Regions from separate parts of the Pseudomonas sp. NPDC090752 genome, predicted to be linked through region 1. Evidence: predicted binding sites of a transcription regulator. Region 1 holds the regulator's gene; the other holds the start of a gene.

Region 1 (7,156 bases):
AGGTCAACCCGGTAATCCCGGAAGCCACCGCCATGGTCGCCGCTCAGGTCATCGGCAACGACGCGACCATCGCCGTGGCCGGCCAGTCAGGCAACTTCGAGCTCAACGTGATGTTGCCGGTGATCGCCCGCAACCTGCTGGAGAGCATCGAGCTGATGGCCAATGCCAGCCGGCTGCTGGCCGACAAGGCCATCTCCAGCTTCAAGGTCAACGAAGGCAAGCTCAAGGAGGCTCTGGCGCGCAACCCAATCCTGGTCACCGCGTTGAACCCGATCATCGGCTACCTCAAGGCCGCCGAAATCGCCAAGACCGCCTACAAGGAAGGCCGGCCGATCATCGACGTGGCGCTGGAGCATACCGACCTGTCGCGCGATCAGCTTGAAGCGCTGCTGGACCCGGAAAAACTTACCGCTGGCGGCATCTGACTCGCGACAGCGCTCAGGAGTAAACGTCATGCAGCACTGGAAACGCACCACCGAGACAGCCAATCGCCTGTTCGAACAGGGCGAGCTGGTCGATGCCCGGGAACATTACCTGCAAGCCCTGGCACTGGCCCAGGTGCTCCTCGAGCGCTGGCATGACGTCGACGAAGCGGTGGCGGCGTTCGTCGTCGCCCACCACAACCTGGCCGACCTGCACTTGCGGCTGAGCCAGCCGCAGGAGAGCGCCGACTACCTGTGCGCCGCTCACCAGCGCCTGCTGCAGGCCAGCCAGGAGGCGCGCCTGCCCCAGGCGCTGCGTGATGCCGCGCTGCGCCACAGCGGTCGCACCTACACCGAGTTGCTGAGTTTTATTGCCGAGTACGGCCAGTACCCGCGCACCGAGCGCCTGCTCAATCGCCAGGCGCCCGCTTCCAGCGAACTGGCTGCCCAGCCGGACCTGACGTCCCGAACCCACGCTTACGGAATCCACTGACATGCCTCATACCTTGCCTGCACTGCCTTATGCCTACGATGCACTGGAACCGCACATCGATACCCAGACCATGGAGATCCACCACACCAAGCACCATCAGACTTACGTCAACGGTCTCAATGCAGCTGTCGAGGGCAGCGAATGGGCCGAATGGCCGGTTGAAAAGCTCGTCGGCGCGGTCAAGCAGCTGCCTGAGAACCTGCGCGGGGCGGTCACCAATCATGGTGGTGGGCATGCCAACCACTCGCTGTTCTGGAGAGTCATGTCGCCGAAGGGGGGCGGTCAGCCACAGGGCCAGGTGGCCAAGGCGATCGAGGTTGAGCTGGGCGGTTTCGAGGCTTTCAAGGACGCCTTCACCAAAGCTGCGTTGACCCGCTTCGGCAGCGGCTGGGCCTGGCTTAGCGTCACACCGGAGAAAAAATTGGTCGTTGAGAGCAGCGGTAACCAGGACAGCCCATTGATGCACGGCAACACCCCGATCCTCGGTCTCGACGTTTGGGAGCACGCCTACTACCTGAAGTATCAGAACCGCCGTCCGGAATACATCGGTGCCTTCTACAACGTCATCGACTGGGCGGAAGTGGAACGTCGTTATCTCGAAACCTGTCAGTGAGTCGAACCGGTATGCGCTCTGAGGTGATGTCTGTCAGCAGTGTTCGCCTGTTCCGACTGGCGGTAGGCACTTTGCTGCTTTTGGTCGGCACGGCCCTGCTGGTGGCGAAGGGTATTGCCTGGCTGGACCTGGAACCCCGCATGTTGCGCGCCCTCGAGGGCGGTGCCTTGTGTGCACTGGGTACGGCGCTGGGTGCAGTACCGGTGCTGGTGATTCGCAATATGCCGGTGGCCCTGGCCGATACCCTGTTGGGCTTCGGCGCAGGGGTGATGCTGGCAGCCACCGCCTTCTCGTTGATCATACCGGGGCTTGATGCGGCACAATCCATTGGCTTCAGCCCATGGGGGGCGGGAGGGCTGATCAGTTTCGGCCTGTTGTTCGGTGCGCTGTGTCTGTTCGTCGTCGATCTGAAGGTATCTGGCGCCTCGCCCGAAGCCTTGGTCGGCAATGGCAACCAGCCCGTGATCGCGGCGCGGATCTGGCTGTTCGTGATCGCCATCATCGCCCACAACATACCCGAGGGCATGGCCATAGGGGTGTCGGCCGGTGGTGGCATGGCCGATGCCGACAGCCTGGCCATGGGCATCGCACTGCAGGACGTACCTGAAGGTCTGGTCATTGCGCTGGTGCTGGCGGGGGCCGGGATGCCTCGCTTCAAGGCATTCCTGATCGGTGCGGCATCGGGGTTGGTCGAGCCACTGGCAGCGGTGATCTGTGCCTGGCTGGTAAATGTTGCCGAGTTGTTGCTACCACTGGGCCTGGCCTGCGCGGCAGGGGCGATGTTGCTGGTGGTGACCCAGGAAATCATTCCCGAATCGCGTAGCAATGGGCATCACCGTTTGGCCAGCTTGGGGCTGTGTGTTGGCTTCTGCTTGATGATGGTGATGGACACGGCGATGTCGTGAGCGCCGCATGCCCTGTGGGAGCGGCTTTAGCCGCGAAGCGGGCGACGCGATGGATGGCACCGGCTTCGCCGGTGTTCGCGGCTGAAGCCGCTCCCACAGGAGGGGTTGTCACTCGCCTTCATCGAAGTAGTTGTTGATCAGCGCCACCAACGCCTCCAGGGCATCACTGTCCTGCTCACCCTCGGTGTGCAGGTGAACTTGGGTGCCTTTGCCCGCCGCCAGCATCATCACCGCCATGATGCTCTTGCCATCCACCAGCTTGTCTGGTGCGCGGCCCACCCGCACCTGGCAGGGAAAGCGCCCGGCCACGCCGACGAACTTGGCGGCCGCCCGGGCATGCAGGCCCAGCTTGTTGATGATGGTGATTTCGCGGGCGGGCATCGTGGTGCGGATCCTGTGGGCTAGAGGTCGCGGTGGCGGACCTGGACGTTTTTCAGTGACTGTTGCAGCAATTGGCCGAGACGTTCGGTGATATAGACCGAGCGGTGGTGGCCGCCGGTGCAGCCAATGGCAATGGTGACATAGGCGCGGTTGCTGGCGGCGAAGCGTGGCAGCCATTTGAGCAGGTAACTGGAGATATCGGAAAACATTTCTTCGACGTCCGGCTGTGCGGCCAGGTAATCGATGACCGGTTGCTCCAGGCCGGAATGCTCACGCAATTCGGGCTTCCAGTAAGGGTTGGGCAAGCAGCGCACGTCGAATACCAGGTCTGCATCGACAGGCATGCCGCGCTTGAAACCGAACGATTCGACCAGGAATGCAGTGCCGGGTTCAGGCTGGTTGAGCAGGCGCAGCTTGATCGAGTCGCGCAGTTGATACAGGTTGAGGTTTGTCGTGTCGATCTTGAGGTCGGCAAGGTCGGCGATCGGCCCGAGCAGCTCGCTTTCCACGCGGATCGCTTCGGCCAGCGAGCGGTCGGCGTTGGTCAGCGGATGGCGCCGACGTGTTTCCGAGAATCGCTTGAGCAGTGTGTCTTCGTCGGCATCGAGAAACAGCACATCGCACTGGATATGGCGACCGCGCGCTTCCGCGAGCAGGTCGGGGAAGCGCGACAGGTGGCTTGGCAAGTTGCGAGCATCAATGGACACCGCTACTTTTGGCTGCTGCAGCTCGGTGTTGATCAGCGCGTTTTCCGCCAGCTGCGGTAGCAGGCCGGCAGGCAGGTTGTCGATGCAGTAATAGCCATTGTCTTCCAATACATCGAGGGCGGTGCTTTTGCCGGAGCCGGACCGGCCGCTGACGATGATCAGGCGCATGTTCAGGCCTCGCTCTGTACGTCCAGGACTACCTGATAGAGGGCCTCGCTGCTGGTAGCGCTACGCAGGCGATCGCGCACATCTTTGCGATCGAGCATGCTGGCGATTTGACGCAGCAATTCGAGGTGGGCATCAGTGGCTGCTTCAGGCACCAGCAGGACGAACAGCAGATCGACCGGTGCGCCATCAATGGCGTCATAATCGATCGGAGCGTCCAGGTGCAGCAGGGCGCTAACCGGGCCAGTGCAATCTTTGATGCGGCAGTGAGGGATGGCGATGCCATTGCCGAAGCCGGTGGAGCCGAGCTTTTCGCGAGCAACCAGCTTTTCGAAGACGTCTTGCATCTCCAGCTCAGGCACTTCTTTGGCAATCAGGTTGGCGACCGTTTCCAGGGCGCGCTTCTTACTGCCACCCGGCACGTTCACCAAGGAACGGCCGGGGGTCAGGATGGTTTCAAGTCGGATCATGGATGAGGGGGATCAGCGGGCAGCTGCACCTTGCAGCAGGCTTTGCTGTTTTTCCTTGTGTTTTTTCAGTTGACGGTCGAGCTTGTCGGCCAGGGCATCGATCGCTGCATACATGTCTTCGTGTTCGGCGTTGGCAACCACTTCTCCACCAGGAATCTGCAAGGTCGCTTCGACCTTCTGCTGCAGCTTCTCGACTTTCATGATGACCTGCACGTTGGTGATCTTGTCGAAGTGACTCTCCACGCGGGCGAGCTTTTCAAGCACATAATCGCGCAGCGGCTGGGTGACTTCTACATGCTGTCCACTGATATTGACTTGCATACAGCTTCTCCTTTGTTGCCCGTGCATAAAGAGGCAGGTCTTGCACCTGCCCCACAAACGCTGTGGCACATCTCAGGCGCTACATCAGTCGCTTGCGCTCACTCGACGGTGCGATGCCGAGGGACTCGCGGTACTTGGCGACGGTGCGACGGGCTACCTGGATGCCTTGTGCTTCCAGTAAACCAGCGATCTTGCTGTCACTCAATGGCTTTTTCGGATTTTCCGCCGCAACCAATTTTTTGATGATCGCGCGGATCGCCGTGGACGAGCATTCTCCGCCTTCGGAGGTGCTGACGTGGCTTGAGAAAAAGTATTTCAACTCATAGATGCCGCGCGGCGTATGCATGAATTTCTGCGTGGTCACCCGCGAAATAGTCGACTCGTGCATGCCCACCGCCTCGGCAATGTCGTGCAGCACCAGGGGCTTCATCGCCTCGTCACCGTGGTCGAGGAAGCCGCGTTGGTGCTCGACGATCTGTGTGGCTACCTTCATCAGTGTTTCGTTGCGGCTCTGCAGGCTCTTGATGAACCAGCGCGCCTCCTGCAACTGGTTGCGCATGAACGTGTTGTCGGCGCTGGTATCGGCGCGGCGCACGAACCCCGCGTACTGCGGGTTGACGCGCAGGCGCGGGATCGCTTCCTGGTTCAGCTCGACCAACCAGCGCTCGCTGTCCTTGCGTACGATGACGTCAGGCACCACGTACTCCGGCTCGCTGGACTCGATCTGCGAGCCGGGGCGCGGGTTGAGGCTCTGCACCAATTCGATGACCTGGCGCAACTCGTCTTCCTTGAGCTTCATGCGGCGCATTAGCTGGCTGTAGTCGCGGCCACCCAGCAGGTCGATGAAATCGCTGACCAGGCGCTTGGCCTCGGCCATCCAAGGCGTGCTGGTCGGCAGTTGGCGCAGTTGCAGCAGCAGGCATTCGCCCAGGTTGCGCGAGGCAATACCGGCAGGTTCGAACTGCTGAATGCGGTGCAGCACCGCTTCGACCTCGTCGAGTTCGATGTCCAGCTCCGGGTCGAAGCCGGCGCAGATTTCTTCGAGGGTGTCCTCCAGGTAGCCCTGGCCGTTGATGCTGTCGATCAAGGTCACGGCGATCAGGCGGTCGGTATCGGACATTGGCGCCAGGTTCAGCTGCCACAGCAAGTGGCTTTGCAGGCTCTCGCCGGCCGAGGTGCGGGTGGTGAAGTCCCACTCGTCGTCATCGTTGCTCGGCAGGCTGCTGGCGCTGGTCTGGTAGATGTCTTCCCAGGCCGTGTCAACCGGAAGCTCATTGGGGATTCGCTCGCTCCACTCACCGTCTTCCAGGTTCTCGGCACTGGCGGTGCTTTCCTGGAAACTGTTGTCCTGGACTTCGGTGACCGGTTTGTTCTCGGCGTTGTCCGCCATCGGGTCGCTGTTGTCGAAGTCGTCGCCGTCTTCCTGACGTTCGAGCATCGGATTGGACTCCAGCGCCTCCTGGATTTCCTGCTGAAGGTCCAGGGTGGAGAGCTGAAGTAGGCGGATGGCCTGTTGCAACTGCGGGGTCATCGTCAGTTGCTGGCCCATTTTTAGGACGAGCGATGGTTTCATGGCTGGGGCTAAATACCTTGTTCGCCGGCGCGCATGCGCCATCCACTACACGAGGGCGCCGGAGCGCCAAATTCAAGCAAGTTTTATGCCTTAAATTGTAGCGTTTGCCTAGAGCGCTGTAACAACTTAAGCCCCATCAAGGCGGCAAGCCCGCGCTCCAGGCACACCCTGGGATCAGAGTCGGAACTCGTGGCCCAGGTAGACTTCCTTGACCAGCTCATTGGCCAGGATAGTCTGCGCATCGCCTTCGGCAATCAACTGGCCGTCGTTGACGATGTAGGCGGTTTCGCAGATATCCAGTGTTTCGCGGACGTTGTGGTCGGTGATCAAGACACCGATGCCCTTCGCCTTGAGGTGGTGGATGATCTGCTTGATGTCGCCAACCGAAATCGGGTCGACACCAGCAAAAGGTTCGTCCAGCAGGATGAACTTCGGTGCGGTCGCCAGGGCGCGCGCGATCTCGACACGGCGGCGTTCGCCACCGGACAGGCTCATGCCGAGGTTGTCACGGATGTGGCTGATGTGGAACTCCTGCAGCAGGCTTTCCAGCTCCTTGCGACGGCCCTCGCGGTCGAGTTCCTTGCGGGTCTCGAGGATGGCCATGATGTTGTCCGCCACCGACAGCTTGCGAAAGATCGACGCTTCCTGCGGCAGGTAGCCGATGCCAGCGCGTGCGCGGCCGTGCATGGGCTGGTGGCTGACATCGAGATTGTCGATGCGCACACGGCCCTGATCGGCCTGGACCAGGCCGACGATCATGTAGAAGCAGGTGGTCTTGCCGGCGCCGTTGGGGCCGAGCAGGCCGACGATCTGGCCGCTGTCGATCGACAGGCTGACGTCGCGCACGACCTGCCGCCCTTTGTAGCTCTTGGCCAGGTGCTGGGCTTTGAGGGTTGCCATTTACTCGGCCTTCTTCTTCGGCTGGATCACCATGTCGATGCGCTGACGCGGGGCGGTGACGTTGCCGCCACGACCGGCGGTCGCCACCTGGGACTTGGTGTTGTAGACGATTTTCTCGCCTTCGGTGGTGTTGCCTTCGTTCTCGACCTTGGCGCGATCGGTGAGGATGACCGTGTCTTTCTGCGCCTGGTACTGGATGGTCACGG
Region 2 (7,156 bases), on a different contig from region 1:
CGATGATTTCCGGTGTGCGGGCCAGTGCCTGGGGCACGTCGAGGCCTTGTTGTTCCTGGGCATGCTGGTTGGCGCGCTTGACCAGCGATACCGCCTCATCGACGTCGAACGGTTTGGGCAGGTACTCGAAAGCACCACCCTGATACGACGCTACCGCGCTGTCCAGGTCGGAATGGGCGGTCATGATGATGACCGGCAAGCGTGGGTGCTGCTCGCGAATCTGCGCCAGCAGGTCGAGGCCGCTGGCACCGGGCATGCGGATGTCGGAAATGATCACGTCCGGCTGCTGCCGGGCCAGGCGGCCCATCACGCCATCGGCGCTGTCGAAGCTCTGGGTGGTCATGCCTTCCTGTTGCAGGGCTTTTTCCAGGACCCAGCGGATGGAGCGATCATCGTCGACGATCCATACGGTTTCACTTCGGCTCATGAGGCGGTGGCTCCTTGTTCCAGGGGCAGGAAGATCGAGAAGGCGGTGTGCCCGGCGTGGCTTTCGCACTCGATCAGGCCCTGGTGCTGGCTGATGATGTTCTGGGTAATGGCCAGGCCCAGCCCGGTACCATCCGGGCGGCCACTGACCATGGGATAGAAGAGCGTGTCCTGCAGTTCACTGGGAATGCCTGGGCCGTTGTCGATGATTTCGACACGGGCCACCAGGCGGTGGCGCACATGGCCGATGGTGAACTGGCGCATCGCGCGGCTGCGCAGGGTAATGCGGCCCAGGCGCAGTTCGTTCTGCGAGCTGATCGCCTGCATGGCGTTGCGCACGATGTTCAGCACGGCCTGGATCATCTGCTCACGGTCGATCAGTACGTCCGGCAAGCTCGGGTCGTAATCGCGCACCAACGTGATGCAGCCTTGGCTTTCCGCTTCGACCAGGCTGCAGACCCGTTCCAGCACCTCATGGATATTGGTCATGGCCAGGGACGGCAGCTTGTTCGAGCCGAGCATGCGATCCACCAGATTACGCAGGCGGTCGGCCTCTTCGATGATCACGTTGGTGTAGTCGCGCAGGCCGTCTTCCGGCAGCTCGCGGGCCAGCAATTGTGCGGCGCCACGGATGCCACCGAGCGGGTTCTTGATTTCGTGGGCGAGGCCGCGCACCAGCATCTTGGTGGTTTCCTGCTTGCTCAGCTGGGCTTCTTCCTTGGTGATGCGCAGCAGGCGGTCGCGTGGGTGCACCTCCAGCAGCAGCAAGGTATTGCCCTGGTGCAGAATCGGCGTCACGGCGTAGTCGACCGTAATGGCCTGCCCGGTCAGCGAGGTCAGTTGCGCTTCGCGCTTGGTGAACGGATGAGCCTGTTCCACGGCCTGGCGCAAGGAATTGAGCGCCTCGGTCGACTCGGTGAACAGTTCGCTGATGAACTGCCCATGGCTGCGTTGCCCGCTCACGGCAAGGAGCATTTCTGCGGCCGGGTTCATGTACTCAAGACGCAGCTCGGCGTTGAGCAGGAGCGTGGCCGTGGTCAGGTTGTCCAGAAGCAGACGGTGCTGTGCATCGCTGATGGTCATAAGGCGTCGTTGACCTCTTTTGGCGCTTGTCAGGCATGGCCCGGCCATGGCCGGGCACGCGGCGGGTCCGCTGATGCCAGTCTCTGTGCTGAAAATGCAAGAAACAAACCAAGGCTCCGAAAAGAAGCGGAATTCCTTGAGAAAGACCTGTAATTGCGCATATTCGGCTCAGGTTCTTCTGGTGTACCGGTTCACGTGAACTGTTTTGGGCTGCCGGGTCGGATGCTGAGGAGGGTCATGCACCAATATAGAGCATTCTCACGCTCAGCGTTTGGCGCACAGCTGCAGGGTGGCGCGCAGCAGTGCCTGGTGGCGCAACCAGTCGTTGGTACGCTGTGCCAGTGCGTGTGAGAGTTTTCGCTGGCAGTCTTTCGGCTGCTGCTGGTCGAAGCGGCTCAGCTCGTTCAGTAGTGTTATCTGAAGTTTGTCCAGATGCGGCCGAAGGTCTTTCGCGAGATCGAGCCGAGTAGCGGGGGGCCGATACCCGAGCCTCGTCCAGCGGTCGAGCAGGGTGTACTGAACAATCTTGTTGGCTTCGATCTGGTCGCTGAAGAACGCGGCGGCGCGTTCTGGGCTGACGTTGTAGTTGGAGGCCAGTTGGCGTGCTTGTGCCAGCACCTGACCTTCTCGCGCGGTAGATTCTACCGGCAGGTGCTGATCCCACTTGTGTACCGCGACCGAGCTCGCCAAGTTGAGCCGTTGTTCGATGCCGGTCAGCAAGGGCGTAAATTCGGATTCCGAGGATGTGTGTGTCTGGCAGCCGAGCAGGCCGAGTGCAAGGATGAGAGTAATCGGGGTGAGGCGCATCTTGATCTCCTTGTGCGTGGAGACCCGATTGTGAACGGGCAGACAATTTCTGCAGGTAGGACGCTTCCGATTCTCACAAATGGAAAAATAAAAACGGCCTTCAGAAGAAGGCCGTTTTCGGTGAACTCATCGACGCCAGGCGCCGATCAGATCAGCAGCTGTAGTACAGCTCATATTCCAGCGGGTGCACGAAGGTGCGGACCTTGATCTCTTCTTCGCTCTTCAGCGCGATGAAGGCATCGATGAAGTCGTCGGAGAACACGCCGCCCTTGGTCAGGAACGCACGGCCTTTGTCCAGCTCTTCCAGGGCTTCCTTCAGGCTGCCGCAGACTTGTGGGATGTCCTTGGCTTCTTCCGGTGGCAGGTCGTACAGGTTCTTGTCGGCCGCATCGCCTGGGTGGATCTTGTTCTGGATGCCGTCCAGGCCAGCCATCAGCAGGGCCGCGAAGGCCAGGTACGGGTTGGCCGATGGGTCCGGGAAGCGTGCTTCGATACGGCGGGCTTTGGGGCTGCCGACGTAAGGAATACGGATCGAGGCGGAACGGTTGCGCGCCGAGTAAGCCAGCATGACCGGGGCTTCGAAACCTGGGACCAGACGCTTGTAGGAGTTGGTCGATGGGTTGGTGAAGCCGTTCAGGGCCTTGCCGTGCTTGATGATACCGCCGATGAAGTACAGTGCGGTGTCGGACAGACCGGCATAGCCTTCGCCCGCGAAGGTGTTCTTGCCGTCTTTCCAGATCGACATGTGCACGTGCATGCCCGAGCCGTTGTCGCCGTACAGTGGCTTCGGCATGAAGGTGGCGGTACGGCCGTAGGCGTCGGCAACGTTGTGCACGACGTACTTCAGGGCCTGTACTTCGTCAGCTTTCTTCACCAGGGTGTTGAACTTGACGCCGATCTCGTTCTGGCCGGCAGTCGCCACTTCGTGGTGGTGAACTTCAACGACCTGGCCCATTTCTTCCAGTGCGTTGCACATGGCAGTACGGATTTCGTGGTCGTGGTCAAACGGTGGAACCGGGAAATAGCCGCCTTTGACGCCTGGACGGTGGCCTTTGTTGCCGCCTTCCACGTCAGCGCCAGTCATCCACGAGCCTTGCTCGGAGAAGATCTTGAACATCGAGCCGGAGATGTCCGACTGGAACTTCACTTCGTCGAAGATGAAGAACTCAGGCTCTGGGCCTGCGAATACGGTGTCACCGATGCCGGTGCCTTTCAGATACTCTTCGGCACGCTTGGCGATCGCACGTGGGTCGCGATCGTAGCCCTGCATGCTCGACGGGTCGACGATGTCGCAGGTGATGATCAGGGTTGGCTCTTCGGTGAACGGGTCCAGCACAGCAGTGTCGTCGACCGGCATCAGGATCATGTCGGAGGCTTCGATGCCTTTCCAGCCTGCGATGGAGGAGCCGTCGAACATCTTGCCGACTTCGAAGAAGTCTTCGTCCAGGCCATCACGCGCTGGCATGGTCACGTGATGCTGAACGCCCTTGGTGTCCGTGAAACGCAGATCAATCCACTTGACGTCATGATCTTTGATGAGTTGAACCGACTTCGACATGTTGTCCTCCGGATGGTCTAGAGCGCGGTGGGCCGCTGCCCTGGAAAAAGGGTGATGCTGGGCGCGGATAGTCGGCCAAGCTTACCTGCCTCACAAGGGAGCAAATTGCATGCCAGTGCCCGAAAATGGCGAGGGCGGGATAAAAGGGGGCGTTTGCGGGCTTGTGACCCGCAATGGCGGCTGGAAATTGCACCATTAGGAGGCAGAAAAACCTGGCAAGGCACCAAGTTGGTGCAATGCTTTGGTGTTGTGCTGTTTTTGAGGGCCTCATCGCGGATGAATCCGCTCTTACGGGCATCGCGCACGCGTAGGAGCGGATTCATCCGCGAGAGGCCGGCGCAGGCGCTCACAATCCCCCTCCAGCATCTATCTCAAAGCTTCTGACCAAAAGTTGGTCAAATCCTGAGCAATTTCCGCTATAATTCGCGCCCCTCATTTTCGGCAGGCCCTGCGCGCGCTGTTAAACCAATGAAACTTATCGTCAAAGTCTTCCCAGAGATCACCATCAAGAGCCGGCCGGTGCGCAAGCGCTTCATCCGCCAGCTCGGCAAGAACATCCGCAACGTGCTCAAGGACCTCGATCCTGAGCTCGCGGTCGATGGTGTCTGGGACAATCTCGAAGTGGTCACCCGCGTCGAGGACGAGAAGGTCCAGCGCGAGATGATCGAGCGCCTCACCTGCACCCCGGGGATCACCCACTTCCTGCAGGTCGAGGAATACCCGTTGGGTGATTTCGACGACATCGTCGCCAAGTGCAAGCAGCATTTCGGTCACCTGCTGGCCGGCAAGCACTTCGCCGTACGCTGCAAGCGCGGTGGCCACCATGACTTCACCTCGATGGACGTCGACCGTTACGTTGGCAGCCAGCTGCGCCAGCAGTGTGGCGCCGCCGGCATCGAACTGAAAAACCCCGAAGTGCTGGTACGCATCGAAATCCGCAACCAGCGCCTGTACGTGATCCACAACCAGCACAACGGTATCGGCGGCTATCCGCTGGGCGCCCTTGAGCAGACCCTGGTGCTGATGTCCGGTGGCTTCGACTCCACCGTGGCGGCCTACCAGATGATGCGCCGCGGCCTGATGACCCACTTCTGCTTCTTCAACCTCGGCGGCCGTGCCCACGAACTGGGGGTGATGGAAGTCGCCCACTACCTGTGGAAGAAATACGGCAGCAGCCAGCGCGTGCTGTTCATCAGCGTGCCGTTCGAAGAGGTGGTCGGCGAGATTCTCAACAAGGTCGACAACAGCTACATGGGCGTGACCCTCAAGCGCATGATGCTGCGCGGCGCCGCGCACATGGCCGATCGTCTGCAAATCGAAGCGCTGGTGACCGGCGAAGCGATCTCCCAGGTATCGAGCCAGACACTGCCGAACCTGTCGATCATCGACTCGGCCACCGACAAGCTGGTGCTGCGCCCATTGCTGGCCAGCCACAAGCAGGACATCATTGACCAGGCCACCGAAATCGGCACCGCCGACTTCGCCAAGCACATGCCTGAGTACTGTGGGGTGATCTCGGTAAACCCGACCACCCACGCCAAGCGCCACCGCATGGAGCATGAAGAGAAGCAATTCGACATGGCCGTGCTGGAGCGCGCCCTCGAACGTGCCAAATTCATCTCCATCGACCATGTGATCGATGAGCTGGGCAAGGACATCGAAATCGAGGAAGTCAGCGAGGCGCTGCCCGGCCAGATCGTCATCGACATTCGTCACCCCGATGCCCAGGAAGACGCGCCGCTGGTGCTCGAGGGCGTTGAAGTCCAGGTGATGCCGTTCTACGCGATCAACAGCAAGTTCAAGCAGCTGGATGAAACCCGCCAGTACTTGCTGTATTGCGACAAGGGTGTGATGAGCCGTTTGCACGCACACCATCTGCTCAGTGAGGGACATGCCAATGTGCGTGTTTATCGTCCGACATAAGACGCCAGGGCTGTATGGCGGCAGCATCCGCCATCGCCCTCCCGACCGCCGGGCCTGCTGAGCCTTTTACCTTCATATTGGCCGCCTAGACTGGCGGCAACCGAATCCTCTGATCGAGATACAGTTGTGATCGAAAATCTGCGTAACATCGCCATCATCGCCCACGTTGACCATGGTAAAACCACTCTGGTCGACAAACTACTGCGTCAGTCCGGCACTCTGGAACGTAACGAGCTCAACGACGAGCGCGTCATGGACTCCAACGACCAGGAAAAAGAGCGCGGTATTACCATCCTGGCGAAAAACACCGCCATCAACTGGAATGGCTACCACATCAACATCGTCGACACCCCCGGCCACGCCGACTTCGGTGGCGAGGTTGAGCGTGTAATGTCGATGGTCGACTCCGTGCTGCTGCTGGTCGACGCTCAAGACGGCCCGATGCCGCAAACCCGCTTCGTGACCAAGAAGGCTTTCGAAGCTGGCCTCAAGCCAATCGTCGTGATCAACAAGGTCGACCGTCCGGGCGCGCGTCCTGACTGGGTTCTGGACCAGATCTTCGACCTGTTCGACAACCTCGGTGCCACCGACGAACAGCTGGACTTCAAAGTCGTCTACGCCTCGGCCCTGAACGGCATCGCCGGTCTGGACCACACCGAAATGGGCGAAGACATGACTGCCCTGTACCAGGCAGTCATCGATCACGTTCCAGCGCCAGCTGTAGACCGTGACGGCCCGTTCCAGATGCAGATCTCCGCACTGGACTACAACAGCTTCCTGGGTGTGATCGGTGTTGGCCGTATCGCCCGTGGTCGCATCAAGCCGAACACCCCGGTTGTCGCCATCGACGCCGACGGCAAGAAGCGTAACGGCCGAATCCTGAAACTGATGGGCCACCACGGCCTGCACCGCGTCGACGTCGAAGAAGCCCAGGCTGGCGACATCGTCTGCATCAGCGGTTTCGACGAGCTGTTCATCTCCGACACCCTGTGCGACCCGACTGCCGTCGAGGCGATGAAGCCGCTGACCGTTGACGAGCCTACCGTTTCGATGACCTTCCAGGTCAACGACTCGCCGTTCTGCGGCAAGGAAGGCAAGTTCGTCACCAGCCGTAACATCAAGGACCGTCTGGACAAAGAGCTGCTGTACAACGTTGCCCTGCGCGTTGAAGAAACCGACTCCCCAGACAAGTTCAAGGTCTCGGGCCGTGGTGAGCTGCACCTGTCGGTACTGATCGAAACCATGCGTCGCGAAGGCTTCGAGCTGGCCCTGGGCCGTCCGGAAGTGATCATCCGTGAAGTCGACGGCGTGAAGCAGGAACCGTTCGAAAACGTCACCATCGACATCCCTGAAGAATCC

What was found. Region 1 encodes sigma-54, which starts transcription at its own class of promoters, with help from an activator protein. Its sites were predicted from a motif close to ANTGGCATNNANNTTGCTNT; they were not measured.
Region 2: a site for sigma-54 is predicted at 3,972-3,991, ahead of glnA (type I glutamate--ammonia ligase). Genes of this name have one in related genera too.

Annotation. Positions count from the first base shown of each region.
Region 1 is NZ_JBVJLI010000003.1:230,889-238,044, forward strand. Features, by position in the region: gene ACZ6YA_RS06230 (class II fumarate hydratase) at 1-425, shown strand, start outside; gene ACZ6YA_RS06235 (hypothetical protein) at 454-915, shown strand; gene ACZ6YA_RS06240 (superoxide dismutase) at 917-1,528, shown strand; gene ACZ6YA_RS06245 (ZIP family metal transporter) at 1,540-2,433, shown strand; gene ACZ6YA_RS06250 (HPr family phosphocarrier protein) at 2,542-2,814, opposite strand; gene rapZ (RNase adapter RapZ) at 2,835-3,689, opposite strand; gene ptsN (PTS IIA-like nitrogen regulatory protein PtsN) at 3,692-4,156, opposite strand; gene hpf (ribosome hibernation-promoting factor, HPF/YfiA family) at 4,169-4,477, opposite strand; gene ACZ6YA_RS06270 (RNA polymerase factor sigma-54) at 4,557-6,050, opposite strand; gene lptB (LPS export ABC transporter ATP-binding protein) at 6,225-6,950, opposite strand; gene lptA (lipopolysaccharide transport periplasmic protein LptA) at 6,951-7,156, opposite strand, start outside.
Region 2 is NZ_JBVJLI010000032.1:20,376-27,531, forward strand. Features, by position in the region: gene ntrC (nitrogen regulation protein NR(I)) at 1-427, opposite strand, end outside; gene glnL (nitrogen regulation protein NR(II)) at 424-1,509, opposite strand; gene ACZ6YA_RS25590 (chorismate mutase) at 1,774-2,316, opposite strand; gene glnA (type I glutamate--ammonia ligase) at 2,468-3,874, opposite strand; gene thiI (tRNA uracil 4-sulfurtransferase ThiI) at 4,343-5,797, shown strand; gene typA (translational GTPase TypA) at 5,924-7,156, shown strand, end outside.